3 regions of the Eubacterium maltosivorans genome follow, and region 1 is predicted to be linked to each of the others. Evidence: predicted binding sites of a transcription regulator. Region 1 holds the regulator's gene; each other region holds the start of a gene.

Evidence for each region. Region 1 encodes NrdR, which represses ribonucleotide reductase genes. Its sites were predicted from a motif close to CACNANATNTNGTG; they were not measured.
Region 2: the regulator NrdR is predicted to act here: its motif matches at 1,836-1,849, upstream of CPZ25_RS18445 (anaerobic ribonucleoside triphosphate reductase).
Region 3: the regulator NrdR is predicted to act here: its motif matches at 6,902-6,915, upstream of CPZ25_RS02835 (vitamin B12-dependent ribonucleotide reductase).

The regions. Positions count from the first base shown of each region.
Region 1 is NZ_CP029487.1:965,186-976,190, forward strand. Features, by position in the region: gene CPZ25_RS04805 (MurR/RpiR family transcriptional regulator) at 1-380, opposite strand, end outside; gene mnmM (tRNA 5-(aminomethyl)-2-thiouridylate-methyltransferase MnmM) at 395-1,021, opposite strand; gene CPZ25_RS04815 (hypothetical protein) at 960-1,355, opposite strand; gene CPZ25_RS04820 (pseudouridine synthase) at 1,348-2,079, opposite strand; gene scpB (SMC-Scp complex subunit ScpB) at 2,070-2,681, opposite strand; gene CPZ25_RS04830 (segregation and condensation protein A) at 2,682-3,371, opposite strand; gene CPZ25_RS04835 (site-2 protease family protein) at 3,415-4,050, opposite strand; gene lysA (diaminopimelate decarboxylase) at 4,053-5,330, opposite strand; gene CPZ25_RS04845 (NUDIX hydrolase) at 5,438-5,965, opposite strand; gene nrdR (transcriptional regulator NrdR) at 5,982-6,437, opposite strand; gene ftsZ (cell division protein FtsZ) at 6,447-7,541, opposite strand; partial or broken gene CPZ25_RS20745 (small basic family protein) at 7,853-8,164, opposite strand; gene CPZ25_RS04865 (DUF881 domain-containing protein) at 8,196-8,924, opposite strand; gene CPZ25_RS04870 (DUF881 domain-containing protein) at 8,934-9,650, opposite strand; gene CPZ25_RS04875 (cell division protein FtsQ/DivIB) at 9,665-10,441, opposite strand; gene murG (undecaprenyldiphospho-muramoylpentapeptide beta-N-acetylglucosaminyltransferase) at 10,494-11,005, opposite strand, start outside.
Region 2 is NZ_CP029487.1:3,982,687-3,993,691, reverse strand. Features, by position in the region: gene CPZ25_RS18450 (hypothetical protein) at 1-1,579, shown strand, start outside; gene CPZ25_RS18445 (anaerobic ribonucleoside triphosphate reductase) at 1,899-4,223, shown strand; gene nrdG (anaerobic ribonucleoside-triphosphate reductase activating protein) at 4,201-4,665, shown strand; gene cysK (cysteine synthase A) at 4,711-5,643, opposite strand; gene CPZ25_RS18430 (trans-sulfuration enzyme family protein) at 5,870-7,003, shown strand; gene CPZ25_RS18425 (MalY/PatB family protein) at 7,013-8,188, shown strand; gene CPZ25_RS18420 (putative manganese-dependent inorganic diphosphatase) at 8,377-9,999, shown strand; gene CPZ25_RS18415 (hypothetical protein) at 10,104-10,904, shown strand.
Region 3 is NZ_CP029487.1:553,354-564,358, forward strand. Features, by position in the region: gene rpoD (RNA polymerase sigma factor RpoD) at 1-206, shown strand, start outside; gene CPZ25_RS02795 (tRNA (adenine(22)-N(1))-methyltransferase) at 208-903, shown strand; gene CPZ25_RS02800 (Nif3-like dinuclear metal center hexameric protein) at 884-2,002, shown strand; gene galE (UDP-glucose 4-epimerase GalE) at 2,036-3,028, shown strand; gene iorA (indolepyruvate ferredoxin oxidoreductase subunit alpha) at 3,177-4,961, shown strand; gene CPZ25_RS02815 (indolepyruvate oxidoreductase subunit beta) at 4,963-5,538, shown strand; gene CPZ25_RS02820 (cysteine-rich small domain-containing protein) at 5,545-5,823, shown strand; gene plsY (glycerol-3-phosphate 1-O-acyltransferase PlsY) at 5,853-6,503, shown strand; gene CPZ25_RS02830 (hypothetical protein) at 6,525-6,758, shown strand; gene CPZ25_RS02835 (vitamin B12-dependent ribonucleotide reductase) at 6,953-9,892, shown strand; gene CPZ25_RS02840 (CsbD family protein) at 9,967-10,164, opposite strand; gene proB (glutamate 5-kinase) at 10,458-11,005, shown strand, end outside.

The DNA.
Region 1 (11,005 bases):
ATGCTGTTTATGTCGCTTTTGAGCACCGCGGCCACAGAGCGCTGCATCAGCTTTTCTTTTTCCTCATCACCCAATGTCATGTTGATACGCTCAATGGTGGTTAATTTACTGTTTATTTCGTTTTTGAGCGCTTTTCTGAACTCGGGGTATCCTTCGTAGCCTAAAGACAGCGCAAAACGCACAACTGTGGCTTCGCTGACTTTTACGTGCTGTGCAACCTTGATGGCTGACATATCCGGAGCCTTCTCGTAATTTTTCATCACAAAGGCCGCAATTTTTTTATGGCTTTTGCTCAGGCTTTTATAGCGCTCCTTAATCTCTGCAAAAATATCCCGTAGTTCTGGTTTACTATCATGTTTCGTATCCGATGATTGATTCATTTCTGTTGTTTGCCTCATTTTGTCTTTTCCGCCAGAATTAAATAGGGCGGATTATTTTTATTGATTGTCTCAAGTTTATGCACATTAAAGCCTGCTCCAAGCTGCGCGCACCATTTTTCAACGGCTCTGCTCTCATCCAGTCCGGCCGGGTGCCGGTACAGGCAGAGTGTCAGCAGCCCCTTTGGCGCCAACAGCGTCACACTGCTTTCCAGTGCTGCCAGTGTGGTATCTGTCTTTGTAACGATTTTTTTGTCTCCATGAGGCAAATACCCTAAATTAAACATAATCCCCATTATTTTAGAGTCCTGCCGAAGCTCTGGCACACTGCCCATTGTTTCGTGGCCCCTGTGAAAAAGAAGAGCACGGTCTCTTAAACCCTCAGCCGACAGGCGCTGCTCTGTTTCCTTCAGGGCTTCTTCCTGGACATCAAAGGCATAGACTCTTCCGTGCGCGCCCACACTTTTGGCCAGCAGACAGGTGTCCGCGCCAGTCCCGGCTGTCGCGTCGACGGCTGAGTCTCCCTCGCGTAAATGTTCAGCCATCAGGGCCCCTGCCAGTAAGGTCACTCTCCTGAAGTCATTAATCGACGGCACCAGCACACCCCGGACACGGCTTGAAAAATTCATCGACATAAGCGTCATGGCTGATATATTCGCCGCAGTCCTTAAATTGATGGCCTTCAAAATAAGCCTTCAACGCCTCAGGCACATTATAGACCCTGCAGGCCTCGCACCCCAGGTCAGCCGCCTGGAACAGGGTCGTGCGGATCAAGCCGTCCAGCACCGCCATGGGTACCTCTGGCATGATGTTTATAATATCGTAAAGCTCTGCTGTCTCGCCTTTTACCATAAAACGGGCAACAGCCAGAAGCTCTTCCCCATCCATGGCAGTCAGATAAAGGCTTCGTTTATGCTCTGGCTCTTTAAAATAAGGCGCGACCACCTCAAAATTTTTAGGAATCACAATTTTAATCATCTTTTTCTCCCTTTAGATAACGTATTTCTTCCTCAGTAAGATAACGCCATTCACCGGCTTTTAATCCCTTTAAAGTAATGCTGCCAATGGCTGTCCGCTTGAGGTGAATGACGGGATGGTGGATAGCCGCGCACATTTTGCGGATCTGGCGCTTCCTTCCCTCGTGAATCGTCATTTGAAGCAAGGTTGTGCTTCTGTAGGTCTTTAGTACCTGCACAGAAGCGGGTGCAGTGGTATGCCGCGTATGGTCGTCATCCTCGATTTCGACCCCCTCAGCAAAAAGCTCCAGCTCCTCGGTGCTGGGAATCCCCTTTACAAGCCCTTCATAAATTTTATTGAACTCATGGCTGGGATGCGTCAATCTAAAGGTAAGGTCTCCGTCATTGGTTAAAATCAGCAGGCCCTCTGTATCCTTATCCAGCCGGCCCACCGTAAACAGCCGTTCCTTAATGGGCAGCAGATCCATCACGGTCTGGTCTGCGTGGCGGTCTGCCGAGGTGGAGACCACGCCTTTTGGCTTATTCAGCAGCACATAAATTTTCTTATCCTCAGCGATGGCTTTGCCGTCTACTTTAACAATATCAGCCTCCGGGTCTACCTGAAGTCCTGGTGTCAGCACTGCCTCACCGTTGACACTTACCCTGCCTGCGGCAATCAGCTCCTCCGATTTACGTCTTGAAGCAACGCCGCACTGGGCCATATATTTCTGTAATCTCAATTCAATTCCTCAACTGTGTTTATTTCCATATTTTCCGCCATAGAAGCGGAGATATCAATTTTCTGCTGTTCTCCCTCGGCAAACTGCTCAAAGGCCGGCAAATCCTCAATATGCTTCAAATGAACGGTTTTTAAAAAGGCGGGTGTTGTTTTATAGAGAATCGGCCGCCCTGGCGCTTCCATCCGGCCTGCTTCCTTGATCAGCCCCCGGTCAAGGAGCCGCTGAACCGAGCTGTTGGAGCTGACCCCTCTGAGATTGTCAATATCGATACGGGTAATCGGCTGGCGATAAGCGATGATCGAGAGGGTCTCCAGAGCTGCCTTGGACAGCCCTGAGGCCTCCTGCTGCCCCAGAACCTGTCTGATAAAATCGTAATGCTCAGGTTTTGTGGACAGCTGCCAGGTGTTGTTGACCTGCACCAGGCGAAGTCCCCGCTCCACACTGCCATAGTCCTTTTCAAGCTCTGCCATTAACGACTGAATGGTGTTCCCGTCCAGCTCCATCGCCTTTTCAAGCTCACGCAGCGCGACGGGCTCACCGCTTGCAAAAAGGATGCCTTCAATGATTCCCTTTAAACGCTTTTTATTACTTTTTGAAAGTTCCTGCATTTATTTTTCTGTCCTCTGTCTGATGATTATTTCCTGAAATACACGGTTCTGAAAAAGCCGGATGTGATTGATTTTATACATCTCCAAAAGCGCCAGAAAGGTTACCACAACCTCTCCCCGGCTGACTTTTTTTCTGAAGAGCTCTGAAAAATGAAGCTCTCCAGAGCGGTTGAGCTCAAATTGCTGCTCAATGTATTCAATTTTTTCCTCCACAGTAAAAACTTCCCTTACAATCTCCTGAGAAAAATCCTTAAACTCAATCTCATCGCTGTATAGGGAAAATATATTAGAGTATGCCTTAAAAATATCTTCTGGGTTGATCTCCACCTCTGCGTCCTGGTTCATAGCCGGAATATATTCCGGATCCTTGTAAACCGCATGAAGCTCGGCGCACTCCCGTTCCTCCAGATAACTGCTGATATTTTTAAAGATTTTATACTCAATAAGCTGTCGTACCAGCTTTTCTTTCAGGTCCTCTTCGTCCTCTTCCTCGTCCTTCGCTCTTGGCAGAAGCATTCTGGATTTGATCTCCAAAAGCTTGGAAGCCATGACCACAAACTCACTGGCAACCTCCATATCCAGTTCACGCCATTTCTCGATATGGGCCAGGTATTGATTCGTGATTTCCGCGATGGGGATATCATAAATATCAATTTTGTTTTTTTGAATTAAATGAATGAGAAGGTCCAAAGGACCTTCAAATTTCTCTAAACTGACTTCATAACTATTCATTTTATGACCAAAGCATTAAAAAAAGTGGGTTTAATATCATTCTGAACAACCCGTCAATCCCGTTGATGATGGGTGTGATAATCAGGCCGAACACATTAAATACAACCAGCAGCAGCAGGATAATCATCCCATAACGTGAGAACTGATAGAATTTCTGTTTTGCGTTGTAAGGAAAAAATTCAGCCAGAATCTGCGACCCGTCGAGGGGTGGAATGGGAATGAGGTTAAAAACTGCGAACATCAGGTTATACAGATACAAATACTGCAGAATCTGCAGCAGGTACACATTGGCGAAGGGTGAAACCGCATAGATCGCAATGAGCGAAATAAATCCTAACAAAAGGTTTGTGAAGCAGCCCGCCAGACTGACAACGATGATTCCCTTCCGATGGTTTTTAAAATTATTCGGATTAACCGGCACAGGCTTCGCCCAGCCAAAACGAAAAAGCAGCATGCTGATAAAGCCGATGGGGTCAATGTGCTTAAGGGGATTGACTGTCAGGCGCCCTGCCAGCTTGGGGGTTGGGTCACCCATTGCATCTGCCGCGTAGCCGTGGGCCATTTCATGAAAAGAAATGGCCACCAGGATACCGGGCAGGCTCAGCAGAAGATTGATAAAATAACTCGTGCTAAACATAATCAGTCCTCAAGCCAGGAAGGAATCCTGTCATTCTTGACCAGGTCCTCAAAGCTTTCACGTTCCACCAGAATTGCGGACCGATCCCCCTTTAGAAGAACAACAGCCGGCCTCCTGAGACGGTTATAGTTACTGGCCATTGAGTAATTATAGGCCCCTGTATGAAGCACTGCCAGTGTGTCGCCAGGCTGAGGTGAGGGCAGCTTAATGGATTTAATCAAGGTATCTGTCTCACACGCTTTACCGCTGACTGTAACCTCTTCCATCAGCGCCTCGTCCTGAGGCTTATTGCAGATCACAGCATCGTAATCCGCACCGTAAAGTGCCGGACGTGGATTATCCGCCATCCCTCCGTCAACACTCACGTACTTTTTCAGTCCCGGAATCTGTTTAACGGTGCCCACAGTATATAGCGTAATGCCCGCCGGCGCCGCCACAGAGCGGCCAGGCTCTACCACGATTTTAGGCATCGGAATCTGTCTCTGCTCAGACATCTCCCGCATATGGTCAACCATTTTAGGAATATAATTGGTGACGTCAAAGCTTGGATCATTTGGTAAATAAGGAATACCAAAGCCGCCGCCCAGATTAATCTCCGTCAGATTCAGCCCGTCGGAGATCAGTTCCTTATAAAGATCCAGCATCACTTCTGACGCCAGTAAAAAAGGCTTTTCATCTGCGATCTGAGAGCCAATGTGGCAATGAATGCCGACAGCCTCCACATAGTCCATTTCTTTTGTACGGCCGATAATTTCACGGGCCTGGCTCAATGGCAGGCCAAACTTGGAATCAATCTTCCCTGTCTGTATGAGCTCGTGCGTGTGGGCTTCTATGCCCGGAGATACCCGAAACAGCACCTTGACGGACTGCTCGAGTTCTTCGGTCAAAAGACGCAGCCGTTCCAGCTCCCATTCGCTGTCGATGACAATACGGCCTACCTTATAGCCCAGAGCCATTTCCAGCTCTGCCTGATTTTTATTACTGCCATGAAAGCAGATACGGGCAGGATTAAAACCACTTTTCACAGCCGTATAGAGTTCACCGCCTGAGGCCACATCCAGAGAGACGCCCTCACTTGCAACGATCCGGCACATTCCCATGTTTAAAAAGGTTTTGCCGGCATAGTTCACATCATAGTCCGCACCTGCCGATTCAAAGGCGTCCTTAATGCGGTTGATGTTTGCTCTCAAAATATCTTCGCTCATCACATAAAGCGGCGTCCCGTATTTCTGCGCTAACGCCACTGTGTCATGACCAGAGAATATAAAATTTTCTGACATTCAGTTTCTCCTTAAAAGCTTTAATTTATTTACCACAAATAATAAGAAAAGTGATCTATTATCCTGTGTGTAACACAGATGATAAAAGACCACCTCGATGATTTTATTTACATAAGAGAAAAAAAGCGACCTAAAACACAGGCAGTCTTTGCGTCTGAAAACTTTCCTTTAAGGTAAAGCGCCCGGACTGTCCGTATAGGCATTTCGACAATTTCGATGAATTCATCATCATCCTGTTTTCTCGGCTCAATAACAAATTGAGACGCCATAAATAAAGTGGTCACTTCATTGGTAAATCCCGGTGAGGGCCACATTTCTCCTAAAAAGTGCAAATCCAGGGGCTTCAGGCCAATTTCCTCCTGCAGCTCCCGCACTGCCGCCTCTTTAGGATCTTCACCCGCTTCAACCAGACCTGCCGGTATCTCCAGGATCACTTTTTCGATGGCCTTTCTAAACTGGCGCACGAAAATAATCCGGTTGCCTCTGACAGGCAGAATACCGACGCCCTGTTTGTGGTCTACCAGTTCCCGGAAAGAGGTCCCTCCATCGGGAAGCTCGACTTCGTCGACCTTTAAATTTAAGATGCGTCCATTATAAATCTCTTTGGACGCAATGGTTTTTTCAAAAAATTTCATTCACTACTCCACGCCTTCAGCGTTCAGACATAAGGCGGTTCAGTTCATCCATAAAGGATTCGACATCCTTGAACTCACGATAAACTGATGCAAAACGAACGTAGGCCACCTGATCGATATCCTTGAGCGCATCCATGACGCGCTCTCCAATATAGGATGATTCCACCTCTTTATCTTCAACCTGATAAAGCTCCTTCTCCATTAAGTCAACAACACGCTGGATGTTGTCGATGGGAACCGGACGTTTTTCACAGGCCTTGATCATCCCATTCAAAATTTTATTTTTATCAAAGGGGACACGCTGCCCACCTTTTTTAACAACGATCAAGGGAATGTTTTCAATCCGCTCATAAGTCGTAAACCTTTTGGCGCACCGGATACATTCCCTTCTTCTACGAATCATAGTGCCTTCTTCAACAGGTCGTGAATCAACTACTTTGCTTTCGTCATAATCACAAAAGGGACACTTCATTCAGACACCTTAGTCTTCGTTGCTTAAAAATCCAGGAATCGCAAATTCGCCAGCACCGCTGGTTGTTTTGGTTTCAGGCTTAGCAGCTGTATTTGCAGCAGCAGCATTTGCGCTGTTTAAGATCGCAGCTTTTTTAGCTTCCACTTCTTCTGCTGGTAAGAAACCGGTCGCAATAACCGTAATCTGGATTTCATCGCCAAAGCTTTCGTCAATGGTCGCCCCAAAGATAACGTTAGCGTCTTCGTCAGAGGCTTCTCTCGCAATGGTTGCGGCTCTGTCGACTTCAAAGAGCGACAGGTCTTCACCAGCTGTAATATTTAAAAGCACGCCGGTGGCGCCGTCGATTTCAGTTTCCAGGAGCGGGCTTAAGATGGCTTCTTTTGCAGCTTCTTCGGCACGGTTTTCACCGGAAGCACGGCCAACGCCCATGTGAGCCAGACCGGCATCTTTCATGATGGTCTTAACATCGGCAAAGTCAAGGCTTACAAGACCCGGCATGGAGATCAGGTCAGAGATACTCTTAACACCCTGTAATAATACATCATCTGCCAGTTTGAAAGCGTCTCTTAAAGAAGTGGTTTTGTCAGCCATTCTTAACAAACGGTCATTTGGAATGGTGACCAGCGCATCGACATTATCCTGAAGGAAATCACTGGCAATCTGAGCGTTGCGCATACGGACTCGGCCTTCAAAAGAAAATGGTTTGGTGACAACACCAATGGTTAAGATTCCCATTTCACGGGCAATTTTTGCAATGATCGGCGCAGCACCGGAACCGGTTCCGCCGCCCATACCAGCAGTGATAAATAACAGATCTGTTTCCTGAATTAAATCTGCAATGGCGTCACGGCTTTCTTCCGCAGACTTCTGACCCATTTCAGGGTTACCGCCCGCACCAAGACCGCCGGTGGTCTTTTCACCAATCTGAAGGCGTTTTTCAGCCAGGGTCAGGGCCAGCGCCTGATTATCGGTATTGATGGATATGAAGTCAACACCCTTCAGACCGGATTCGATCATGCGGTTAACGGCATTGTTCCCGCCGCCGCCAACACCAATTACACGAATTCTCGCAAAATTATCATTGTAGCCATCTAATTCAATCACTTTTCTTCCTCCTCTATTTCACGTAAGAAACTCTTAGTTTGTTTTTTATCATCATTTTTTTGTTCTTCATCCAGTTCTTCATCATCTTCAAAGACTTCATCCTCGTCGGAAGCGTCACCGCGGTAGCCGTTCTCGTCAAGCTCGACGGCATCATAGTCTTCTTCCTCATAGTCCTCTGTCTCGTCCAAATCATCGGTCGTGGAATGTATTATTTCTATAGGCTCAGCTTTATGGCCGGTTGAATGACCATGCTTCTGCTCCTTTGAAATCGCTTTAGGATCTGATTCTTTGCTGCCAGACCGGAAATAATAACGCCGGATCTTCGCAAAATTTGAAAACAGGCTGGTTCCAAAATAAAAGATTGCTGCGTAATAAATTGGAATCCCTACTCTGTCACCGATATAGGTCAGCAGCGCCGCTAAAATGGTGTTGCCAAAAAAACCGGTAATAAACAGTTTTTGGTCAAATTTTCCTTCCAGGTCTGCCTGAATACCGCCAAATACTGAATTCAGCGAAGCGAGTATTGCGATTGAGAGATAGGATGAATATGCCAGCGGTATTTCAAAAGGCAAAACAACACCGATTAAAAGCCCTGCAAGCAGCCCTATTAATGGATATAGCATCGTTGTCCTCGTTTCTCTGCAAAAAATCAAATTACAGTTTATTACTTTTGTTGAGTAGTAAATATTCTGACTTTTCTATATTAACCTTTATTTCCCAATATTTCAACAGTTGAATAACACTTTCATCAGAATTTAAGTAAATATACATGGATTCTGGGTCTCCAATGGCCTCAATCACAAATGGCGGTGAGGATATCTCATCATCTACATTGATGACCGCGCCGCCGCAGTCGATGTTGCTGCTGTTTGTCACGCGCATCTTATTGAGCTGGATTCCCTCCGCCCCGGCTGCCTTCAGTTCGTTGATGACCGCCAGCACATCTGAGTTGTGTACCAGGTATTTATTGGGGTTTTCACCAGGCTCGATGGCTTTGTCACTGTCTTCCAGCGTAATGACAATGCCAGGTCCCTGGATGGGTACAGAGCCGTCCGCCATTTTATAGTTTTCAAGCTCTGCGTCCAGATATTGGCCGACGGTATCGACCACAGACCCTTCATCCTCGATGGCCCTTCTGGCCTGTTCGTAGGTTTCAAGCCTTTTCTGCTCAGCCTCTATTTTTTTGCCGAGCTCCTCATTTTTGACCTTGAGGTTATCCTCCTCAAGCTCCTGGTTATATAAGGTCTTCGCATTGACAAAGGTACGCTGCGCCGGGATGTCTTTTGAACCAATTTCCTTAACGATCAGAGCCATTCCAATGCCAACCACCAGAAAGACCAAAACCAGTATCCGGTTCATGGTTTTTTCACTTATACTTTTCATAGCCCACCGCTACTCATCGGCCCCACTGCCTGAGGCCGGCGTTGCATACTTAAGGTCAATCACACCACTGTAGGCCTTTACCAGAACATTGTCCTCCTGTGAAATAGAAACCTTCAGTTTATTGGACTGCATGACATCCACAACACCAGCCCGCATTTTGATGGCAGCGGACAGATCCTGGGGATTGCCAATGACTTTCACCTCAAAGGGTGCACCGTATTTGTTACGGTTAATATTAATATAGGAGCCCGCCTGGCGGATCTCCGAGGTATTAATCAAACGTTCGCCATTGATGGAAATGGCTTCTGCGCCTGCTGCGTTCAGCTCGTTTACCAGTGAGAGCAGCAGATCGGAGCTCTTGGAATAGAGAGACGCGTCGTAATCTGTGCTGTCGGTATCGATGGTGATGACCAGGCCTGAGCCCGTCACATCCGTCACACCTGCAAGCACGCGTTCCTTCTCCAGCTCCTGCTGTTTTTTCTTTATGACATCATCGGTTCCAGCGGCGTCAGATTCATAGTTAGCCAGCTGTTTTTCGAGATCCTTGAGCTGATTGTTCAGCTCGTCATTTTTGTTTTCAAGGGCTTTCACTTCAGCAGCCAGGTCGCCAGCGCGCTCGGAATCTACCGTCCCGCCCAGCTGGTCGACTGTTTTCATCTGAAGGATAATCAAAACGCCCACAAAAATACATATTAACGCAATGGCCAAACTGCCTTTTCGCTTCAAGCCTTCACCTCAGTTTATCTTGGTTTCAGAATCGGTTTGTTACCGCCAGTGGTCAGATTGATATCCAGATTGCTCTTGTTTTCGGCAAACACCGTATTGATATAATCATAAGAGCTCTTAAAGTTATCCAGATCCGCCACTGTCATAACCACATTATTTTTTGTAATGATCCGATAAGTATTATTTTCCGTAATACCCACTTCCGAAATCTTCGCAAGGTTGCCATCATTCTGGAAGGTCTTCAGAATCTCCATGACTGTGTCAAACTTCCAGTCCGGATTAAAGGTTACCGGATGTCCGATTTTATCAATGGTAATATCCGTGAAGCCCGTCACAATAGGAATATCCGTTTTGCGCAGATACTCACTGCGCTCAACCAGAAGGCCCTCACGGTTGATATAATTGATCTTGCCATCGTAGTTGACCGCGCAGATTGCCGGCGCTTCCTTTACCTTGATCACGATTTTGTCCGGCATGACTTTTGTAATCTCCAGCTTTTCAACATTTATGAGTTCCTCAATATTATAATGAGCCTTATTTAAATCTACCCAAAAAATGCTCTCACCTTCATTGATTCCTGAAGTTTCTATAATTGTTTCGCTATCGACAACTTCATTCCCAATTACTTCAATATGCTTAATGTTAAACACACCGGCGGAAATGGCGCTTGCCATGACAAAAATAAAGACAAATAAAATAGAAACAGCAACCACTAATAGTGTAACATATTTTAGCAGTCTTTTCCTTTTATTTTTTTTTAATTTTTTACGTCTTTGCAGCTTTTCATCCATTTTATCACCATTTACCGGTTTTTGTCACCCTTTTTATTTGTTTTTGTTCAATTTATTTGATCAGCTTCAAAGCTTCTGCACAAATCCGGTCACCTGCATCCAGTATTGCCCGTTCTTTCGTAGCTTTCCGCATCTTTTCAAGCCCCTTTTCATCCCGGAGCAGCGCCGGAATAGTTTCGGCCAGCAGGTCCGGCGTCAGCTCGGCGTCATGGATCAGGATACCGCCGCCGTTATCGGTGATAACACGGGCGTTGAATTCCTGGTGGTTTCCTGCCGCCATGGGGTAAGGGACCAAAATGGATGGAATTCCCACCGCCGCGATCTCAGCCACCGACATGGCGCCGGAACGGCTGACAACTAAATCTCCTGCGCCGATAAGGGTGTGGACGTCATTGCTGTAGGCTAAGACATTTATATTACGGCAATCATCTAATTTTACACCATTTTCCTTTAATTTTTCTAGGACTTTATCATACTGTCCTCTCCCGGTCAGGTGATAGACAACAATCTCCGGATTATCTGCATTCCGGACGATAAACGAAGCGGCCGCATTGTTGATGCTCC
Region 2 (11,005 bases), 1.3 Mb from region 1:
TATGCCGGTATGTGCCCAGGCACCTGAAAATACGGCCGACAGCGCCGAAACCTTAATCTCCGCAGTCAGTGCGCTTAACGAAACCGGAGGTACCATTCATGTTACAAAAGACATTGTTTTAGGAAGAGACAGCAGTATCGGAGGCTTTGAGCCGGACAGCAGCATCACCCTGGATCTTGGCAGAAATACGCTCTATATCCAAAACAGCTTTTCCTTTAAGAACATAACCATTACCGGCCAGAAAACCTTGCTCACGCTGGAGAACAATGCTGACCTTCAGCTTGACCATTCCACTCTGACAGCTGAAGCCGAAAACAGCACAGCTATTAAAATCAGCGGAAACAGCTGCCTGTCAGCAAAGGCTTCAAAAATTGAAGTGGCCGGTACCAACACCTGTGGTATCAGCGCCGTCGGCACAGCCTATCTGTCCTTGGATACCACCTCTGTCCATACCACTGGCAGCAGCAGCACCGCCATTCAGACAAAGGGCAGTCTTGATGCCTATTTCAGTGAAATTACCGCTGATGGAACTGGCGCCACTGCTGTTGACGCAGGCGAGGTGCTTCTGAATACAAGCGTTGTCTCTCCAGAGGTAGAAAACGCAGTTATTGCAGATACCACTGCAGTTCCCAAAAATGCAGGATACCACTATACAGAACTGAATACCCCGGGCAGTCTGCCCGGCAGTATGGTCTTTAAAATTACCGACAAGGATACCGGCGATATCCGTTACAGCCCGTCGCTGCCAGTCTGCTGGAATACAGACACCGCAGATATTACAAAAGCTGGGATTTATTCGCTCAGTTATGAACTCTGCCCCGATACTTTTACGCCGGCCGGTGCTGCTGCTTTGCTGAAAAGTCAAAATCAACGGCTCGTCGTCATTGATCCTAAAAAACCATTTATTTATTACGACGCGCCTGTGACTGAAAGCATCGGCAGCTACAGTATGCTTCTCCGTTTCCACCAGCCAATCCAAAGCTTTGGCACACCAACACTTTGGGTGGAAAAGGATGACAGCAGCACATGGCAGGCCTGGCCGGCTGAAAAGCTCACAGCCACAGCAGCCAACCAATACAGTCTGACCGGCCTGGAAGCCGGCCACAGCTATGTTTTCCAGCTCGAAGCTAAGAACGGCAGCATAAGCGGTGATTCCAACGCCATCCGTATTACCCTTGATCAGGAGGGAAACCCCACTGTTACACAGAGCGATAGGAACCACGGCAGTAACGAAACAAAAGTAGTGCCCACGGCAGTCCCCAAAGTCTCCGTCGAAAAAGAATCCTCATCACTTGCTGTTTCAAGCCCTGGTGAAAATGTCAAAACGGGTACCAGAGAAAGCCTGAAATCCGAATCGACCCTTTATCTCCAGGAAATGGGCAATGCCTTAAAAACAGTATCCAGCTACCTGAACGGTACCACCTCCGTGTCCGAGAATGTGAACACTGGGATTACAGGCGTTATAAAAAATAATGTAAAAGGTGGACTGCCTGCAGCGGCAGCACTCAGTCTGACCTTACTCTGCGCCGTGACCATGCTGCTCGTCCGCAGCGAAACATCCGATGTAAAAGACGATTAGCAGCGATGACGCTAAAACCATATATTGTATGTTATACTTGGCAAAAACAAATTTTTATCTAAATGTAGCGGTATACGTTAAAACAGCGTACACCGCTTTTTTATATTGGTCAGCTGTTTTCATCTGTAAAAAATTGTCCTCTTTCACGCTTATTTAATAAAAATTTTTGTGCACATTTTTTATCCACAGGCCTCAGCCCTCTCATACGCTCATTTTAATCATTTTCACAAAATGTTGTCCACAAATTGACAGAGAGCACAATATATAGTATGATTTTCGAAGTAACCGACAATAACTAAGCATCCGGAGGAATGATGTAATGATCGACAATATTATTAAACGGAACGGAACTGTAGCGCCATTTGATGCCCGTAAAATCAGCAATGCCATTTACAAGGCGAATATCTCTGTGAGCGGCGAGTCTATGACAGAAAAGCACATTGAGTTTCTGACCAATGTGGTCACCTCAGCGGCTGAGCCTTTAGGCCGTCCAACGGTGGAGCAGATACAGGATATTGTGGAAGAAACGCTGATCAAAGCTGACTACGCCAAAACAGCAAAAGCCTATATTCTATACCGTGCCGAGCACGCTAAAACACGTCAGGCTGAGAGCGATTTGATGGAAATTTATAAAGATCTCACTTTCCGTTACGCTGAAGACGCAGACCTTAAACGTGAAAACGCCAATATCGACTCAGATACAGCAATGGGAACCATGCTGAAATACGGTTCTGAAGGATCAAAATATTTTATCGATAATTACATTCTTCCGCGCGAAATTGCTGATGCACATATCTCCGGTGATATCCATATTCACGATAAAGATTTTTATATGCTGACTGAAACCTGTTGCCAGATTGACCTGCTTAAACTCTTTAAGGGCGGCTTCTCAACAGGACATGGCTACCTGCGTGAGCCCAACGACATCCGCAGCTACTCCGCTCTTGCCTGCATCGCCATTCAGGCAAATCAAAATGAAATGCACGGAGGCCAGAGTATTCCAAACTTTGATTATGCCATGGCGCCCGGTATTGTCAAGACTTTCAGCAAGCTATACCGCAAAGCGCTAATCAATGATCTCTGTGTCTGTTCCGGAAAGGAACGCGAAACAATCACCGAGATGGTTGTCTCTGCCTGTGAAAAAATTAATGTCCCAGTTACTATGGATACACAGGAAACCTTCGGTCAGAAGCTGGCCGCATTTTTTAAAGGGTCTTCTTTTGATACCCAGATGATTAAAAAAAACCATGAGCTGGCCTGCCAGACCGCACTGCGCGAATCCGAGGAAGCCACCTATCAGGCGATGGAAGCCTTTATTCATAACCTGAATACCATGAACTCCCGGGCCGGTGCCCAGGTTCCTTTTTCCTCTGTAAACTATGGTACGGATACCTCCGCCGAAGGACGAATGGTCATCAAAAACCTGCTGAAAGCCACAATGGCCGGACTTGGCAACGGCGAGACGCCCATTTTTCCGGTTCAGATTTTCAAGGTAAAAGAGGGGATTAACTATGACAAGGCCGATCCCAACTACGATCTTTTTAAACTGGCCATCAAAACTTCCTCCAAACGCCTTTTCCCGAACTTCAGCTTTCTGGACGCCCCTTTTAATTTACAGTATTACAAAAAGGGCGATTATAATACAGAAGTAGCCTACATGGGCTGCCGGACCCGGGTTATGGGCAATCATTATGACCCTGAAAATGAAACGACCTGCGGGCGCGGCAATTTAAGCTTTACTTCCATCAATTTACCCAGGATCGCTCTTGAATCCGAGGGAAGTCTTGATACTTTTTACAAGCTTTTGGATGAGCGTGTCTCTCTGGTTGTGACCCAGCTGCTTCACCGTTTCAAAATCCAGGCCGCTAAACGGGGGCGTAATTATCCTTTCCTGATGGGACAGGGCGTCTGGATCGATTCGGAAGGCCTTGGCCGGGACGACCGGATCGAGGACGTTTTAAAGCACGGAACCCTCAGCGTCGGCTTTATCGGGCTTGCTGAGACTCTCAAGGCGCTTACGGGCAAGCACCATGGAGAAAGCGCGGAAAGTCAGACTCTGGGTCTTCAGATCGTTGGGCATCTGCGGCGCCTGATGGACGCTGAATCTGAAAAGACAGGCTTAAACTTTACCCTGCTCGCTACACCGGCTGAAGGGCTCAGCGGCCGTTTTGTCTCCATCGACCGCGAAAAATTCGGGACTGTCCCCGGCGTTACCGACCGCGAGTTCTATACGAATTCCTTCCATGTTCCGGTCTACTACCCCATACAGGCCTATAAAAAGATTCAGTTGGAAGCGCCTTACCATGCGTATACCAACGCGGGGCACATCAGCTATGTCGAGCTGGACGGAAATGCCAGCGCCAACCTCGCAGCCTTTGAAAAAATTGTCCGCTGCATGAAGGAAGCCGGTATCGGCTACGGTTCCATCAACCATCCCGTCGACAGAGACCCAGTCTGTGGCTACAACGGTATTATCGGTGAAGAATGTCCAAACTGTCACAGACATGAGGGTGATGGAAACCCTGATTTTGAGCGCATCCGCCGTATTACTGGCTATCTGGTAGGTACCATTGACCGCTGGAACAACGCAAAGCGCGCGGAAGAGAAAGCGAGGGTAAAGCATGGCGTTTCTGCAAATCAATAATTGTATCGAAGAATCCATAGTTGACGGCCCTGGGCTTCGCTTTGTCATCTTTACCCAGGGCTGCCCCCACAATTGCCCCGGCTGCCATAATCCTCAGACACATCAGCGAACAGGCGGCACTTTTGTGGAAACAGAGATGCTTTTCGCTCGAATAATGGAAAATCCTCTTCTTCAAGGCGTTACATTCAGCGGCGGCGAGCCCTTTCTGCAGCCAGCCGCCTTGGCCGGCCTGGCTCATAAACTTCATGCAAAGGGTTTGGATGTGGTTACCTACACTGGCTACACGCTGGAAAGACTGAAAGCCCTGAATGATAACGGCGTCAAGGCTCTGCTTCAGGAAACCGATCTGCTCATTGACGGGCCATTCCAGTTTGAAAAGCGTGATCTGACCCTCCCCTTTCGTGGAAGCAGTAACCAACGTGTTATTGAATTACGACACTAAAAAAACGGGTGTGTACACGATATTCGTACACACCCTTTTTTTAATTTATTCCTCAAACAAGGCAGTTGATAAATAGCGTTCTCCGGTATCGGGTAACAGCACCACAATATTTTTCCCTTTATTTTCAGGACGCTTTGCAAGCTGCGTTGCCGCCCATAGCGCCGCGCCTGAAGAAATGCCGACCAGCAGGCCTTCCTCTTTTGCAACCTCCCGGCCTGCCGCAAAAGCGTCTTCATTATCAACTTTAATGATCTCATCGTACACACCGGTGTTCAACGTATCCGGTACAAAACCAGCGCCAATGCCCTGAATTTTATGCGGACCTGCTTTTCCTTCTGACAGCACCGGAGAACCCGTCGGTTCAACGGCAATCACTTTTAAATCTGGATTTTTAGATTTCAGGTACTCGCCTACGCCGGTAATCGTGCCGCCTGTACCAATACCAGCTACAAAGTAATCTACTTTTCCATCTGTATCTTCCCAGATTTCCGGACCCGTTGTGGCTCTGTGCACAGCCGGGTTTGCAGGATTGACAAACTGCCCTGGAATAAATGAGTTCGGTGTTTCCTTGGCCAGCTCCTCTGCCTTAGCGATAGCACCCTTCATACCAGCAGCGCCATCGGTCAGAACCAGCTCTGCCCCATAGGCCTTTAATAGCTTTCTGCGTTCCACACTCATGGTCTCAGGCATTGTCAGAATCACGCGGTAGCCTCTGGCAGCAGCAACACTCGCCAGACCAATGCCGGTATTACCACTCGTCGGTTCAATAATAACAGAGCCTTTCTTCAGCAGCCCCTTTGCCTCTGCGTCATCAATCATGGCTTTCGCAATACGATCCTTAACGCTCCCCGCTGGATTAAAGTACTCAAGCTTTGCCAGCACTGCAGCATCTAATGCATTTTTCTTTTCATAATTGCTCAGCTCCAAAAGCGGTGTTTTTCCAATTAATTCTGTTAAACTCTTATAAATTTTTGCCATTTTGTTTTCCTCCGTTCAAAATATTATATTCTTTGGTTTTCATATATGATTAGTATGATTTTTATTATATGCCGATGAGCCAATTCTGTCAAGCTCTTTTGAAAAATAATCCATATTTTTCATATATGTTTTAAAAAAATTGTTGACTTCCGGTATTTTTCGTACTATGATTATAAAAACATATCTATTGACTATGTCTTATATCATTTAAAAAGGAGACTTTCCTATGAACATTAATACCCTCTGCATTCACGGTTCTAACGTTTATCGCAATGACACCGGAGCCATTTCTGTTCCTATTTTTCAAAATGCTACCTTTGCCCACCCCGGTGTGGGTCAGAGCACAGGCTATGATTATTCGCGTATTCAGAACCCGACCCGGGAGCACCTCGAGGAAACCATCGCCAGACTGGAACACGGAAACGATGCGCTGGCCTTCTCCTCTGGCATGGCGGCCGTTACCGCTCTTTTTGAGCTGTTTAAAGGCGGCGACCATATTATCACCTCTGATGATCTTTACGGAGGCTCACACCGGTTGTTTAACACTATTTCCTCCAATCATGGGCTGCATTTCACAGCAGTCAACACCTCAGATACAGCGGCGGTCAGGGAGGCTGTCACGTCTTCCACCAAAGCTATTTTTATCGAAACACCGACCAACCCTATGATGAAGGTTACCGATATAAAAGCAATAGCCGAAATTGCAAAGGCCCATGATCTTTTGCTGCTGGTGGATAATACTTTTTTAACACCTTACTATTTAAACCCTCTGGATCTCGGTGCAGATGTGGTGGTCCACAGCGGCACAAAGTATTTATCCGGGCACAACGACACACTTGCCGGTTTTCTTGTTACCAAAAACGAGGCTTTATCCGAGCGTCTCCGCTTTATTTACGGAACCACCGGCGCCTGTCTCTCCCCATTTGACAGCTGGCTGGTTCTCCGGGGTATAAAAACTTTAGCCATACGTATGGACAGACAGCAGCAAAATGCGTTAGAATTATCTAAGTGGCTGTCACAGCACACTCGAATTAAACAGGTCTTTTATGTTGGTCTTCCAGATCATCCTGACTACGCGCTTTCCCAAAAACAGGCCAGAGGCTCCGGCGCAATGATCTCATTCAAGGTTGACTGCCCTCAGACGGCGGTAAACGTGCTTGAGCGTGTTTCCCTTATACTTTACGCCGAAAGTCTTGGCGGGGTTGAGTCCCTCATCACCTATCCAATGCTTCAGACTCACGCCGATGTGCCTGAAAGCATAAGGGAATCTCTCGGTATTGACGACTGTCTGCTGCGTTTGTCTGTAGGGCTGGAGGATATTAATGATCTCATTGCCGATCTCGATCAGTCACTGAAATAGGAGGAATTTATGTCTTACAATTTTGATGAAATAGTGGACCGGAAAAATACTGGTTCCATTAAGTATGATTTTGCTGCAGAACGAGGGATGCCTGAAGATATCCTTCCCCTCTGGGTAGCCGATATGGACTTTAAGACGCCACAGCACGTCATCGACGCCCTTGTAAAAACCAGCGCACACGGTATCTATGGTTACTCAGATGTAAAATACGATTATTTCGACACGCTGCAAGCATGGTACAGCCGGCGCTTCAACTGGGAGCCAGAGGCCTCCTGGCTCGTCAAAACGCCTGGTGTCGTCTATGCCATTGCCACAGCAGTGCGGGGCCTGACTGAAAAAGGAGACGCTGTACTGATTCAGCGGCCGGTTTATTACCCCTTCACACGCTGCATTGAGGTTAACGAACGCCAGCTGGTAAACAATCCATTGCTCTATCAAGACGGCCGATATACCATTGATTTTGATGATTTTGAGCAGAAAATTGTCGATAATAACGTCAAGTTGTTTATTCTCTGCAGTCCGCATAACCCTGTTGGCCGCGTCTGGACAAAAGATGAACTGACGCGGATGGGCGATATCTGCCTTGCCCACAATGTGACAATTGTATCAGATGAAATCCATGCTGATTTTGTATATGAAGGGCAGACTCATACCATTTTTGCCAGCATAAAACCAGACTTTGCGGACATCAGCCTTACCTGTACTGCTCCCAGCAAAACCTTTAATCTTGCCGGACTTCAGGCTTCCAATATCTTTATCCCCAACCGGACGCTCCGCCACACATTTAAAGCGGAAATGGAGCGTTCCGGTTTCAGCCAGGTTGGCCTCATGGGGCTTGTTGCCTGTCAGGCTGCCTATGCCCACGGCGAAGAGTGGCTGGAAGCATTAAAGCAGTATCTTGCCTCCAATTTATCCTTTGTCCGTGATTTTCTGAAAAAAAACTTACCACAGGTAAAACTTGTCGAGCCAGAAGGAACCTATCTTGTATGGCTGGATTTCAGGGAACTGGGCTTGTCCGAGGATGCTCTGGAGGATATGATTGTCAATAACGCCAAACTCTGGCTGGACCGCGGCGCCATGTTCGGTCCCGAGGGCGAGGGCTTTGAACGATTTAATATTGCCTGTCCAAAAGCGACATTGGAGAGAGCCTTTTCCCAACTCAAGACTGCCATTGACACTATTTAATCTCAAACGGTGGAAGCAGAAGCTTCTGCCGTTTTTTATTGCCAAGCTTAAATATTCCTTTTATTCCAACCACTTTACCAGAAGCTTAATTTCCTGCGTCTTATAATCTGATACCCTTTACAGAGATTATTAATGGATTTTTTTTTCTTATTATGATAGTATTACAAAAAAAGGAGAGAATTCGAAATATGGCTCAAGCTATTTATGTTTTTGGACATCAAAATCCCGATACGGATTCCATTTGCGCCTCTCTTTCCTACGCCTACCTGAAACAGGCTCTCGGAAACGAAAACGTTGTGGCATGCCGTCTTGGTAATATCAATAAAGAAACAAAATATGTACTGGATTATTTTAACGTGGAGCCGCCTAAGCTGATCAAAAGCGTTAAGCCCCAGGTTTCCGACCTTCATTTCAATAATTTTTCTATGGCGACAGAACAGGATTCGGTATTAAAAACCATGAATCAAATTATTTCAAACCCCGGCCGTTCCCTGCCCGTTGTTGACGCCGATAAAAAGCTTCTCGGTATCATCTCGCTTCCAGATATCATACAGGCCTACACAGACCCTTATGTTGAATCCATCCTTAAGGACACCAAAACACCTTATAAAAATATCATTGAAATTCTGGACGCCCGTATTATCGGGGAGATTCCATATGACTGCGTTACCGGCAACCTTTACACTAACACCGAGCTGACAGCCGGCCAGAAGCTCAGCGCTGAAGATTTTGTCGTCACAGCCCTTAATGACGGCTCACTTGAAAAGGCCTTTAAGGTCGGCGCAGAAAACATCATTATCTCCAATACACCGATTGGTACAACACCGCCGGTTCCTGAAAATTATAAGGGACTCATATTCCTCTCTAATCATTCTCCCTTTGAGGTCATCCGCCTTTTAACCCAGGTAATCCCAATTACCAACTTCGTAAAGCGAGAAAATCTGGAGTACTTTGTCACCTACGAAACGATCGACGACGTCAAGGAAAATATGCTCACCTCTAATCATACGCGGTTTCCAGTTGTCTCCGAAGACGGTATGGTTCTCGCCTCCATTACCAAAAGTAATTTGCTGGACTATAACCGCAAGCAGGTTATTCTCGTTGACCACAACGAACGCGGGCAGTCCATCCGAGGCGTAGAAGAAGCTGAAATTATTGAGGTTATCGACCATCACCGCGTAGCTGAAATACAGACGTCTACACCGCTGTATCTGCGGATTGAGCCCGTAGGCTGCACCTGTACCATTGTGTCAAAGATGTACCACGAACGGAATATTCCAATTCCGCGTCCCATTGCTGGCTTGATGCTCTCAGCCATTATTTCAGACACTCTGCTTTTCCATTCTCCTACCTGTACCGAGACTGACCGGAAAATCGCAGAAGAGCTTGCGGATATCGCAGGTGTTGATCTGAAAGCCTATGGCGAAAACATGCTGGTAGCCGGCAGCAACCTGGCGGACATGTCTCCCAGGGAAATCTTATCCGCAGACCGCAAGCGCTTTACCATGGGTAATTATAAAGTCATGGTTTCTCAAATCAACACTGGTGACTTTAAGGGTATGTTCAAGCAGCTCAGACCTGTATTATCTGAAATGGAAAAAGCGTGCGCCGAAGAGGGTTTTGACCTGGCTGTCCTGATGGTAACGGATATTATTATGGGCGGCAGTGAAATACTGGTCGCTGGCAAATCCAGAAAGCTTGCCGAGGCAGCTTTTGGTATCGGAGAGGATGACATCAGTAAATTTTTTCCTGGCGTTTACTCCAGAAAAAAACAGGTGGTGCCGCCGCTCATGAATGCTTCAGCGTTATAATTTAATAAACCTTAACAAAAGAGAAGGAGTTTCATTCTTTCTCTTTTCTTTTGTTTATATTTACTCTATAATGGTATAAAGAATTAAGATGAAAGGAGACCTGCATGCAACGAATTAAACAAAATATGATTTTTACCCTGATTCTTATTTTTGCATGTCTGCTTCTGCTTTCAGGATGCAGTAAAAAGGAACTTGTCAATAACAGTATTACCGGAGAAATTCTCGATTCAGAAAAGTCTGAAGCACTGATTGACGGCACCTATACCGCCACGTCCAAGTATTATGATCCCAGAGGCTATGGCCAAAAAATAACTGCCTCCGTGCACAAAGGCATTATCACAAAGGTCACTTATGAGGAAACCAACGCTCAGGGGACTAACCGCCTGTCTGTCCCTTCCCCCAAAGATGGCTGGACTGAAACAGACCTGAGTCTGAGCGCCATTTATTCAAAACTTTACACAAGTTTTATTGAAAAGCAAAACCCTTCAGTTGACTCGGTTACCGGTGCAACTCAGACCACCGAAAACTTTAAAAGCCTGGCTGCTTCTGTCTTTGACGACTGTAAAACCGGTGATACCACACCTAAGGTTATCAATGATTTTATCTGGACCTATACGGCCGAAAGTCCGGCTGAGGATGCCTTGGGATACAAAGGCAAGCTTTCGATAACCTTTGATAATGACGCCATCACTCAGGTAGTTTATGATGAATACAAAGACAATAATCTTAAATCCTCAAATGTGCTGATGAAGCAGTATTTTGCGTCGCTGACAAAGGAAACAATGCAAAAACAGACATTGGCTCCGGTGACTGTCGACCCGGTCAACACCCCGCTGGAAGCCGCTAAATACAATGAATTGCTTCAGATTATCGCCAATCAGAGGATGCTTTTCGGTTCGGTATAAAAAAGAATAAATGTAAAATCCCAATGGTTTGGCATAATTCCTTTTTGACTTGACAAAAATGCAACAAACATATATACTTGAATAAACTGGTTATGATCGCT
Region 3 (11,005 bases), 410 kb from region 1:
TGGAAGTGCTCAACACCTTGACTGAGCGTGAAGAAAAAGTGCTGCGCCTGCGTTTTGGACTGGATGACGGACGTGCCCGCACACTGGAAGAAGTCGGCAAGGAGTTCAACGTTACCAGAGAGCGTATCCGCCAGATTGAAGCCAAGGCACTCAGAAAGCTGAGACACCCGAGCAGAAGTAAAAAATTAAAGGATTATTTGACCTAAAATGATGACACCACGTTTGCAGGTGATTGCAGATAATGTATTGAAAAATGAAAGCATGGCAGATATCGGTACAGACCACGGATATCTGCCTGTTTATCTAATGGAACAGGGCTTTATACCGCGCGCTGTCGCGGCAGATATTAATGAAAAGCCCTTGAAAAAAGCAGAGCAGCTTGTGGCCCGGTCGGGCTATGAAAAGCAGATTGAAACGCGTTTGGGCTCAGGTCTTTCCGTATTAATCCCCGGAGAAGCTGGAACCATTGTCATGGCGGGGATGGGCGGTTACCTGATAAGGGATCTGCTGACCGAATCCCTTGAGGTGGCGGTCTCGGCAAAACGCTTGGTGCTCCAGCCCATGAATAACGCTTTTATTGTCAGGCATTTTCTGGAGGATAACGGCTTCGTGATTGTAAATGAGGATCTTGCAAAGGAAGAACGCAGAGTCTATGAAATTATCGTTGCTGAAAAGGGTGAAATGTCCATTGAAAACGATCTGGATTATCTGATTGGCTATGAGGCAAAAAGGCGTAAGCATCCGCTTCTGCCGGAGTTGATCGACCGTAAGCTGGAGCTTGAAAATAAAATAATCCAGAACACGGAAAACAAGCATACAAAAATGGCCAGAGAACAGTATAAAAAAAGCACAGCCATTGCGGCTGCGCTGATGGAGGTGAAAAATGGCTGTAAAATGCAGTGAAATAACAAAAGTGATCGAAGCTGTGGCTCCGAGAAGCCTTGCGGAGTCATGGGACAACGTTGGCCTTCAGATCGGCTCTTTCCAGAAAAGAGTGAAAAAAATACTGCTGACATTGGATGTGACCGAGGCTGTCGTGCGGGAAGCAGTCATGGAAAATGCGGATATGATTATTGCGCACCACCCCTTTATCTTTAACGGCATCAAATCCATTTGTACCGATGAGCTGAAGGGAAAGATTGTGGCTGAGCTGATCCGCAATGACATCAGCCTGTATGTAGCGCACACTAATCTGGACAAGGCAGAGCTTGGCCTTAACGATTATATCGCGAAAACACTCGGCATTGAACAGCGCCAGCCGCTGGACCCTTCCGATGAGGATAAGCTCTATAAGATCGTGGTTTATGTGCCGGTGGATTACACCGATAAAATTGTTGAAGTGATGGGAGATAGCGGCGCCGGCTTTATCGGTAATTACAGCCACTGTACCTACCGTACCGTGGGCCAGGGAACCTTTAAGCCGCTCGAGGGGTCTTCGCCCTTCATCGGTGAGGAGGGTGAGGTGGCAACCGTTAAAGAAGACCGGGTAGAAACCATCATTGACGGTAAGATGATGAAAACCCTCATTCAAAAGCTTAAAAAAGTCCATCCCTATGAGGAGATGGCCTATGATTTATACCCTCTTGAAAACGGCGTGCTTTTAAACCAGAATGGCCTTGGAAAAATCGGCGTCTTAAAAGAGACCATGACGCCGGAAGCCTTTATTGAGTATGTAAAAAAAGCGCTGAGCCTTTCCCATGTGAGGGCAGCAGGTAATGAGCCGGCAAAAGTCAGAAAGGTGGCTTTGTGCACAGGCAGCGGAGCAGAGTTTATCGGACTGGCAAAGGTTAAAAAGGCAGATGTGTACATTACCGGGGATTTGAAATATCATGATGCCCAGCGGGCGGCCGAAAATAACCTGTGGGTCATTGACGCCGGTCATTTCGGAACGGAAAAAATGGTCGTGGGTCTGCTTGAGAACCTGCTCCGGGAAAAGGTGGACGATCAGGAGATCGAGTATGTCCGCTCAAATTACAATGAAGATTTCATGCGCTACTATTAAGCAGAGTTGACAGAGTATTAAGGAGACAGATAGATGAAAGTTTTAGTTTGTGGTGGGGCCGGCTATATCGGGTCCCATGTAGTCAGGGCACTTTTAGACAAGGATTATGAGGTGGTGGTGCTGGATAATTTATCCACGGGGCACCGCCAGTCCGTCCCGCAGGGCGCAGTGCTGGAGGTCGGCGATATTCGCGATGCAGCCTGTCTTGAAAGACTGTTTTTACGTCATGAGGTTGACTGCGTTATGCATTTCTGTGCAAACTCACTGGTGGGTGAAAGCATGGAAAAGCCCATTGAGTATTATGATAATAATGTTTACGGGACGCTGTGCCTGCTGCGTTCCATGGTCAACAATGATATTAAGCATTTTATTTTCTCATCGACCGCGGCAACCTACGGCGAGCCTGAGCGTCTGCCCATTGATGAGGATACGCCTAAGCACCCTACCAACACCTATGGCGAAACAAAGCTGGCGGTTGAAAAAATGCTGCATTGGATGGAAGTTGCCTACGGACTTCATTACAAGGTGTTCCGCTATTTCAATGCTTCCGGTGCACACCCGAGCGGAGAGATTGGCGAGGACCACGCGCCCGAAACCCATCTGATCCCATTGATTTTAAAAACAGCACAGGGCATCCGTGATAAGATTTATGTCTTTGGTGATGATTATGATACCCCTGACGGAAGTTGTATCCGCGATTATATCCATGTAATGGACATCGCGGAAGCCCACATTCTGGGTATGGAGGATCTGGTTAAATCTGAAACCAGCGATGTTTATAATCTAGGCAATGGCAATGGTTTTTCAGTTTTGGAAGTGATTGAAAAGGTTAAGACTGTTACCGGAAAAGATTTTCAGGTTGAAATCACAGACCGCCGGGCAGGCGACCCGGGAGTCTTAATTGCCAGTTCAGAAAAAGCCCAGAAAGCACTGGGCTGGTCACCGGCAAACTCATCACTCGAGTATATCATCGAAACCGCCTGGAAATGGCATCAGGGGCATCCTGACGGCTATGGCCTCGTTTAATGTGCCTTATAAAAAACATGAAACAGAGATTGATTCTTTGAATTCGTGTATGGTTTAGTGTATAATTATAAAAATAAGTTATGAAACAGTAAAATTTTATTCTGTCACAAGGACGGGCGGTTCCCGCCCTTACAGGAGAGGAGAGAATATGAAGAAATTATTAACAGGTAATGAAGCCATTGCCCGTGGTGCCTGGGAAGCCGGCGTTAAGTTCGCCACCGCCTATCCGGGAACACCAAGTACAGAAATCCTTGAAAATGTAGCGACCTATGATGGCATTGTTTCCGAATGGGCGCCAAATGAAAAAGTAGCGGTTGAAGCGGCTGCTGGTGCTTCAATTGCCGGTATCCGTACACTTGCTGCAATGAAACATGTTGGGGTAAACGTTGCGGCTGACCCGATTTTTACTTTTGCCTATCTTGGCGTTAACGGGGGCTCTGTTATCGTAACAGCCGACGAACCAGGCATGCACTCATCTCAGAATGAGCAGGATAATCGAAACTACGCGCGCCATGCAAAAATGCCGATGTTTGAGCCGTCTGACAGCCAGGAAGCTAAGGATATGCTTAAGGAAGCCTATGAAGTAAGTGAAACCTATGACTGCCCAGTGCTTTACCGCATGACTACCCGTGTCTGTCATTCAAAATCCATTGTCGAATGTGAGGACCGTGTGGAAGTGGACGATAAAGAATATGTAAAAGATATTATGAAAAACTGTCCGCTGCCGGCTCATGCCCGTGTTATGCAGGTTAAGCTTGCCAAAAATTTTGAAAAGCTGGCAGAATATACCGAAACCTCTAAATGGAATTATATCGAAGATAATCAGAAGGAAATTGGCGTTATCGCGTCTGGCGTGGCTTTCCGTTATGCAAAGGAAGTTTTTGGCGATACGGCCTCTTATCTGAAACTGGGATTTTCTTATCCACTTCCCAAGAAGCTGATTGCTGAATTTGCAGGCAAAGTTAAAAAGATCTATGTTCTTGAAGAAAATGATCCGATTCTTGAAACCGAAATTAAAGCCATGGGCATTGACGTTATTGGAAAAGATGTGTTCCCAACCATGGGCGAGCTGACACCGGAACGCATCCGTGAAGCCCTCTATGGTAAAAGCGAAGTGACCCTTGCGCCCGATCCTGAAAAAATTGTCGGCCGTCCGCCGGCATTCTGCGCAGGCTGTCCGCACCGCGGTATTTTCTACGAGCTGGGCCGCCGTAAAAATATTATGATTTTCAGTGATATCGGATGCTATTCCCTGGGCTTAACACCGCCCTACAACGCTACAGACGCGATGATCTGCATGGGTGCCAGCATCAGCGGGGGACACGGTGTGGCAAAGGCCATGGATATTAAGAATAACGATATGAAAGTCGTTTCTGTCATCGGCGATTCAACTTTCTTCCACTCTGGAATGACCAGTCTTATGGATGTTACCTATAATAAGAGCAATGTTCTGACTGTTATCTTGGACAACCGTATTACCGGCATGACCGGCCATCAGGAAAACCCGGGCAGCGGCTTTGACTTAAAGGGCGAACCGGCGCCAATTATGGATATCGAAACCATTGTCCGCGCACTTGGCGTTAAAAATGTCCGTACGGTTGATCCAAACAATCTGGAAGAAACTGACGCGGCGCTTGACTGGGGTCTGTCAAATGATGAAGCCTCTGTCATTATCACGCGCTGGCCATGTGCGCTCAAGCGTTTTTCTCAGGCCGATAAGGAAGAGTTCCCAGAAGCCTTTAAGCGCCACTGCAAGGTCGATACCGATCTCTGTATCGGCTGTAAGAAATGCCTGAAATCCGGCTGTCCTGCTTTAGCCTTTAACTCTACCGTACCGAAAAAATCCGGTATTCTGGAAGAATCCTGTCTGGGCTGTGAGGTTTGCCTGCAGATCTGCCCGAAACATGCCATTTATGTAGAGGAGGAAAAGTAGAATGAAAACAAAAAATATATTATTGGTTGGTGTTGGCGGCCAGGGAACCATCACAGCGGCAAAACTGCTGACCACGGGTCTGATGGAAGCCGGCTATGACGTAAAGATGAGTGAAATCCATGGTATGAGCCAGCGTGGCGGCTCCGTTTCATCTCAGGTCCGCTATGGGGATGACGTCCAGTCACCAGTTATCGAGATGGGAACAGCGGACATCATTGTTGCTTTTGAAAAAATGGAAGCACTGCGTTATATTGACTTCTTAAAGGAAGACGGAAAGATTATTGTCAACGATGCAGAGATATGGCCGCTGCCGGTCGTTATCGGCAAAGCGACTTATCCGGAAAAAATTCTGGAAACATTGCAGGAAAAGGCCGATGTCCGCGTGATGAATGCCTCCGCCATGGCGGAGGAGATGGGGAATCTCAAGGTTATGAATGTGATTCTGCTTGGGGCCATCATCAAATCCATGGGACTTCAGGATATTGAATGGGATGAAATTATCCGAAATAATGTAAAACCAAAATTTGTTGATCTGAATATTAAAGCGATGGCTGTCGGAATGGACGCCGTTAACTAAAAGGTTATGTGTAAAAAAGAATTTGAAACAGAAAACTTCAAATTTTTCCAAAACAGGGATTGTGAATATTTTCCTTGCCATAAAATGGAAAATCTGGACGAGTTTAACTGTTTGTTTTGTTACTGTCCTTTATATGCGCTGGGAAGGGACTGCGGCGGTGGTTTTGAATACACGGAAAAGGGTATAAAGAACTGTACAAATTGCCTTGTTCCCCATAAAAAAGAGAACTATGACCGGATCATCGAAAAACTCCTGATTCTTATTGAGCGCGTTAGAGAGCAGTAGCTCAGGATTATGTGTGAGGAGAGTTTAGTATGAGTATACTTATTGGCTTGATTTTGGTTGTGGCGGCTTATTTTATCGGTAATCTTGATTTTGCCTATATTATGGTGCGCGCTGTAAAGGGTGAGGATGTCCGTAATTACGGAAGCGGTAACGCCGGAACGACAAATGTACTCCGGACGATGGGCCTGAAATACGCTATTCCTGTTTTTATTTTGGATGCGCTTAAGGGCTCTGTCGTGATTCTTGCAGCCAGACTGCTTGGCTTCAGTGAAGCCTGGGTAGCGGCTGCGGGAATCGCAGTGGTCTGCGGTCATAACTGGCCGGTCTGCCTTGGCTTTAGAGGCGGAAAGGGTACTGCCACCTCCATCGGCGTTTTTATCGTCTTTGACTGGCCGATTGCCCTGATCTGTATTGCCGTTGGACTGATCTTCCTGGCCATTTTCAGAATGATGTCGCTGACTTCCATTATTGGGATGGTATCCCTTCCGATTGCAGTTCTTATTAAAAGTATTTTTATTACACATGGGGCTGTTTTTACACCCGAACTGTTTTTTGCCTTGTTTCTCTGCTGCTCAACAGTGTTCCAGCACCGCGCCAACATCAAGCGGATTATGGCTGGCACCGAGAGCAAGGTAGGGCAGAAGGTTAAAATGGGTGGAGATGATAAGAAAGGCAACTAAACTTTGAAAGGAGACATGAAGATGTCGAATGATAAAAAAGTCGTTGTTGCTGGACAGGAAAAAGACATCCGCGAAGCAGAGCCTGAGGTCAGACGTCAATCCCTGACAGATGATGTAATGGAATCTGTATCGGTGGAGGAAACCCATGAGGCCGGTACCTTTGAAAAAGATGTTATCGGAACTGAAGAAGCGGCGACCAACGCCGCTGTAGATTTAGACGTTTTAGAAGAACAGGAAGAAAACCGGGAAGCCTGATTCTGACTGGTGTTTTAAGGAGACTCTCAAAGCAGAGAGTCTCTTTTTACTGTTTCTGTTTTCTTTTTACAAGAAAGTTGATGTGGATTACAAGAATTTATTCCACGTATTATACCAGATATATGTTATAATAGAAATCGGCGCAGCACATCTTGTGTACGCCTTTACAAACCGATTTTATAAGGAGTTTAAGATTGAAAGAGCTGAAAGATCTATTTAAAAGACATTTTACGAAAGAACTGGAAGGCAGTAATAAGACTGTCTACGATCTTTTCGAGTGGCAGAATGTTGACGTCAATTTAACAAATTATCAGACGGGCGCGACCATTTTGTCCATGGAAGATCTTGAATTTCCAGTTGATTATTCGCAAAATGCCTGTAATATTATAGCCAGCAAGTATTTCAGACGACGGGGAATCCCAAACGGTCTGGGCTATGAACACAGCATGCGTGAAGTTGCCGACCGCATGGTTGGCTTCTGGGCAGATGCTTTGAAAGAAGAAGGCATCATCGAGACCGCTGAAGAGTGGCAGATTTTTTACGACGAGATGGTTTACGCTCTGTTGAAACAGATGTGGGCGCCAAATTCACCGCAGTGGTTCAATACTGGCCTGGCCAGAAGCTATGGCATCAAAGGTGACAAGGACGACCTTTATTACTACGACGAGGCGGCCGGTGAGGTTAAAGAATCAGATGACCGCTATACCCGGACTCAGTCAAGCGCCTGCTTTATTTTGTCCATCGAGGACAAGCTGCTCGGCCATCACTCCATTTCTGAGCATTATGTCAGTGAGACAAAGCTGTTTAAAGGCGGTTCCGGTGTTGGCACAAACTTTTCATCGCTTCGCGGCGTGAATGAAAAGCTATCGAGCGGCGGGCAGTCCTCAGGAATGATGAGCTTCCTGCAAGGGCTTGACCGTAACGCAGGCGCCATTAAATCCGGCGGCACCACAAGACGTGCGGCTAAAATGGTCATTGTAGATGTGGACCATCCCGAAATTGAAGAATTTGTGGACTGGAAGGTTAGGGAAGAGGATAAAGTCCGCGCTCTTGGAAAGATGGGCTATGATACCTCCATGGACGGTGAGGCATACCGCACCGTTGCAGGGCAGAACTCAAATAACTCCGTCCGTTTAAATAAAGAATTCATGGATGCTGTCATCAATCTTGAGCACGAACCGGATCACAAAATGACTTTGAAGGGACGCGTAGACGACGCAGTTAACCGTGAAGTATCCGTCAAGGAGCTGTGGCAGAAAATCAACACAGCTTCCTGGGCCTGCGCCGATCCTGGACTTCAGTTCGACGATCTGTTTAACGCCTGGCATACCTGTCCCGGCGGTGAAGATGGCGATACCTCCAAAAAAGAAAACCGGATCAACGCGACAAACCCATGCTCAGAGTATGCTTTCCTAAATGATACAGCCTGTAACCTGGCATCCATCAATATTTTCCGCTTCTTTGACCCGGAAACCAACAAAATTGATATTGAACGGTTTTCACATTTAGCAGGACTGATCCAGCTGGTGCTGGAGGCTTCGATCTATTGGGGACAGTTCCCAACAGAAGATGTTGCCAGAAAAAGCTACCTGTTCCGCACCACTGGTCTGGGCCTTGCCAATGCTGCGTCATTGATTCTGGCGCTGGGCTATCCTTATGATTCCGATGAAGCCCGAAACCTGATCGCAGCTTTATGCGGCATTATGACAGGACATTCCTACTATGTTTCAGCCATGATGGCCGGAAAGGTCGGGCCTTTTGCGAAATATGAGATCAACAGTCCTTATATGAAGCGCGTTATCCGCAACCACAGCCGTGTCGCGGGCTATCTGACCGATGACTATGAGGAAATGACTTATGAACCGCTTAAAATCAATCATGAACTTTTAGAAGAAATGGGTTTCCTGAATATCAGCAGCCGTATCAAAGACGCGTGGAAGGATGCCATTGACTATGGTGAGCTGAGCGGCTACCGCAATGCGCAGGTTAGCGTTATCGCGCCGACCGGTACCATTTCCTTTGCCATGGACTGCGGCGCCACCTCTGTCGAACCCTTCTACAACCATGTGGTATTCAAAAAACTGGTAGGCGGCGGCTCCATGGAAATCGTGAATCCAGTGATGGAGATTGCCCTTAAAAATCTGGGTTACAAGCCAAAGGAAATTTCCGATATACTTGGTTACATGCTGGATAAGGATGAAAAAGGCTATCTGCGCCACGACAGTCTGTCCGGCGCGCCGCATATCAAGCCAGAGCATATTCCGGTTTTTGACACAGCCAATACCATCCGCCCAGAGGGCCATGTGCTCATGGTTTCGGCCATTACGCCGATGATCAGTGGTTCGGTTTCAAAGACTGTGAACCTGCCGTCAGACGCGGAGATAGAGGATGTTAAGAAAATTCATCTTCTGGCATACACTACCGGCGCCAAAGCCATTGCCGTTTACCGTGATGGCTGTAAGGCATCACAGCCTTTAAGCTCCGGTAAGCAGGAGGAAGGCGAAAAGCATCTGGAGGATTGTTCTTATAAGGAGCTTCTTGAATTTGCAAGAGACTGTAATCAGGGGGTTCCCAACCGGCGTAAACCAGACGGTATGCGTATGAGCCGTACCCATGCGGCTAAAATCGGCGATATTGAGCTTTATATCACCATCGGTTTTTATGATGATGGTAAAATTGCAGAAATTTTTGTATCCACCGATAAGGATGGTACAGTGGTTAAGGGACTGCTGGCTTCATTGTCCAAGTCCATCTCCAATATGCTTCAGTACAATATTCCGCCGGAAAAAATATCCATCATGCTGAGGGGCCAGAAGTACGAGCCGTCAGGCTTTGTCCAGAGGCATCCGTATATTAAATACGCATCCTCTATTTCTGACCTGATCTCCAAGGTCATTGATATTGAATGCGGTGATTATTCCAAATGCCAGGTGAAGCCGAAAGCTCCCCTCGCAAAGGTAGACGCCAGCACAGCAGCTCCGACACCGGAAACTATGCCGCTTCAGATGGAAATGGAAATTGAGGGTGAAAAACTCTATGGGGAAGTGTGCAGCCAGTGTGGCAGTGACCGCATGGTCCGCAATGGTACCTGTAAGGTTTGTATGGACTGCGGCACCACCACGGGCTGCAGCTGATTAAGCTAAAAATCAGAAAAATAAATAAACCGGGATATTCAGCTTGGAATATCCCGGTTTTTTATGTGAATGTTTTATTTATTCATACGATCCTTTACATCATCTGCAACATCTTTCGCTTTTTCTTTTACGTCATTTGCTTTTTCTTTGATTTTTCCGGCTGCCTTGTCCATCATGCCTTCGGCCTGTAAGCCCTTATCGCCTGTTGCACCGCCGACTCGGTCTTTTACTTCGCCTTTTGCCTGATCGGTAAATCCTGTATCTTTGCTCATAATAAAGCCTCCTTAATAAGAATTGTTAGTTCTTATATACCCCCAGACAGGTGAAGAAAACAATCGTCTTTCTATTCCTAAGGAAAGCTTTAGTTTTGAAAAAGAAAAAGCAGAGAATAGACAGAAGGTATACCCAGCGCGTCAGGATAAAACAAACTTGCAAAATTAAGTTAAGTTTGATATGATAATATTTCAGAATAGTCACCAGACCGACGGCGATAGTCTTTAATCAAAAATGGACAGACTAAGCTGCCTGAGTGGAAGACAACAGTAGACAAATGGAGGCGCATTAAATGCGACAGACAATTAAGGAAGCAGAGACCATTGTCATCAAAATGGGCACCACCTCAGTAACCCATGCCAATGGTACCCTCAATTTAAAAAAGCTTGACCAGCTTGCAAGGGTTTTGACTGATCTTGAAAACAGTGGGAGAAAGATGGTTTTGGTATCTTCGGGTGCCATCGGCTGTGGCATGAACCGTTTGGGTTTAAAGGAACGGCCGAAGACACTGGAGGCCAAGCAGGCCACCGCTTCGGTGGGGCAGGGGCTTTTGATGGAGATTTATCATAAGTTTTTTGATGAATACCACCAGAATGTGGGGCAGATTCTGCTGACCAAGGATGTATTCAAGCATTCCATTAAAAGAAGCAATGCCATCAATACCTTCAAGGCACTGAAAAACCGCAGCATCATCCCGATCGTCAATGAAAATGACTGTATCGCGACGGATGAAATTCAGGAGGAGTGCTTTGGGGATAATGATATCCTGTCTGCCATGACTGCCGACATTGTGGACGCTGACCTTTTGATTATTCTCTCGGATGTGGATGGCCTGTACGA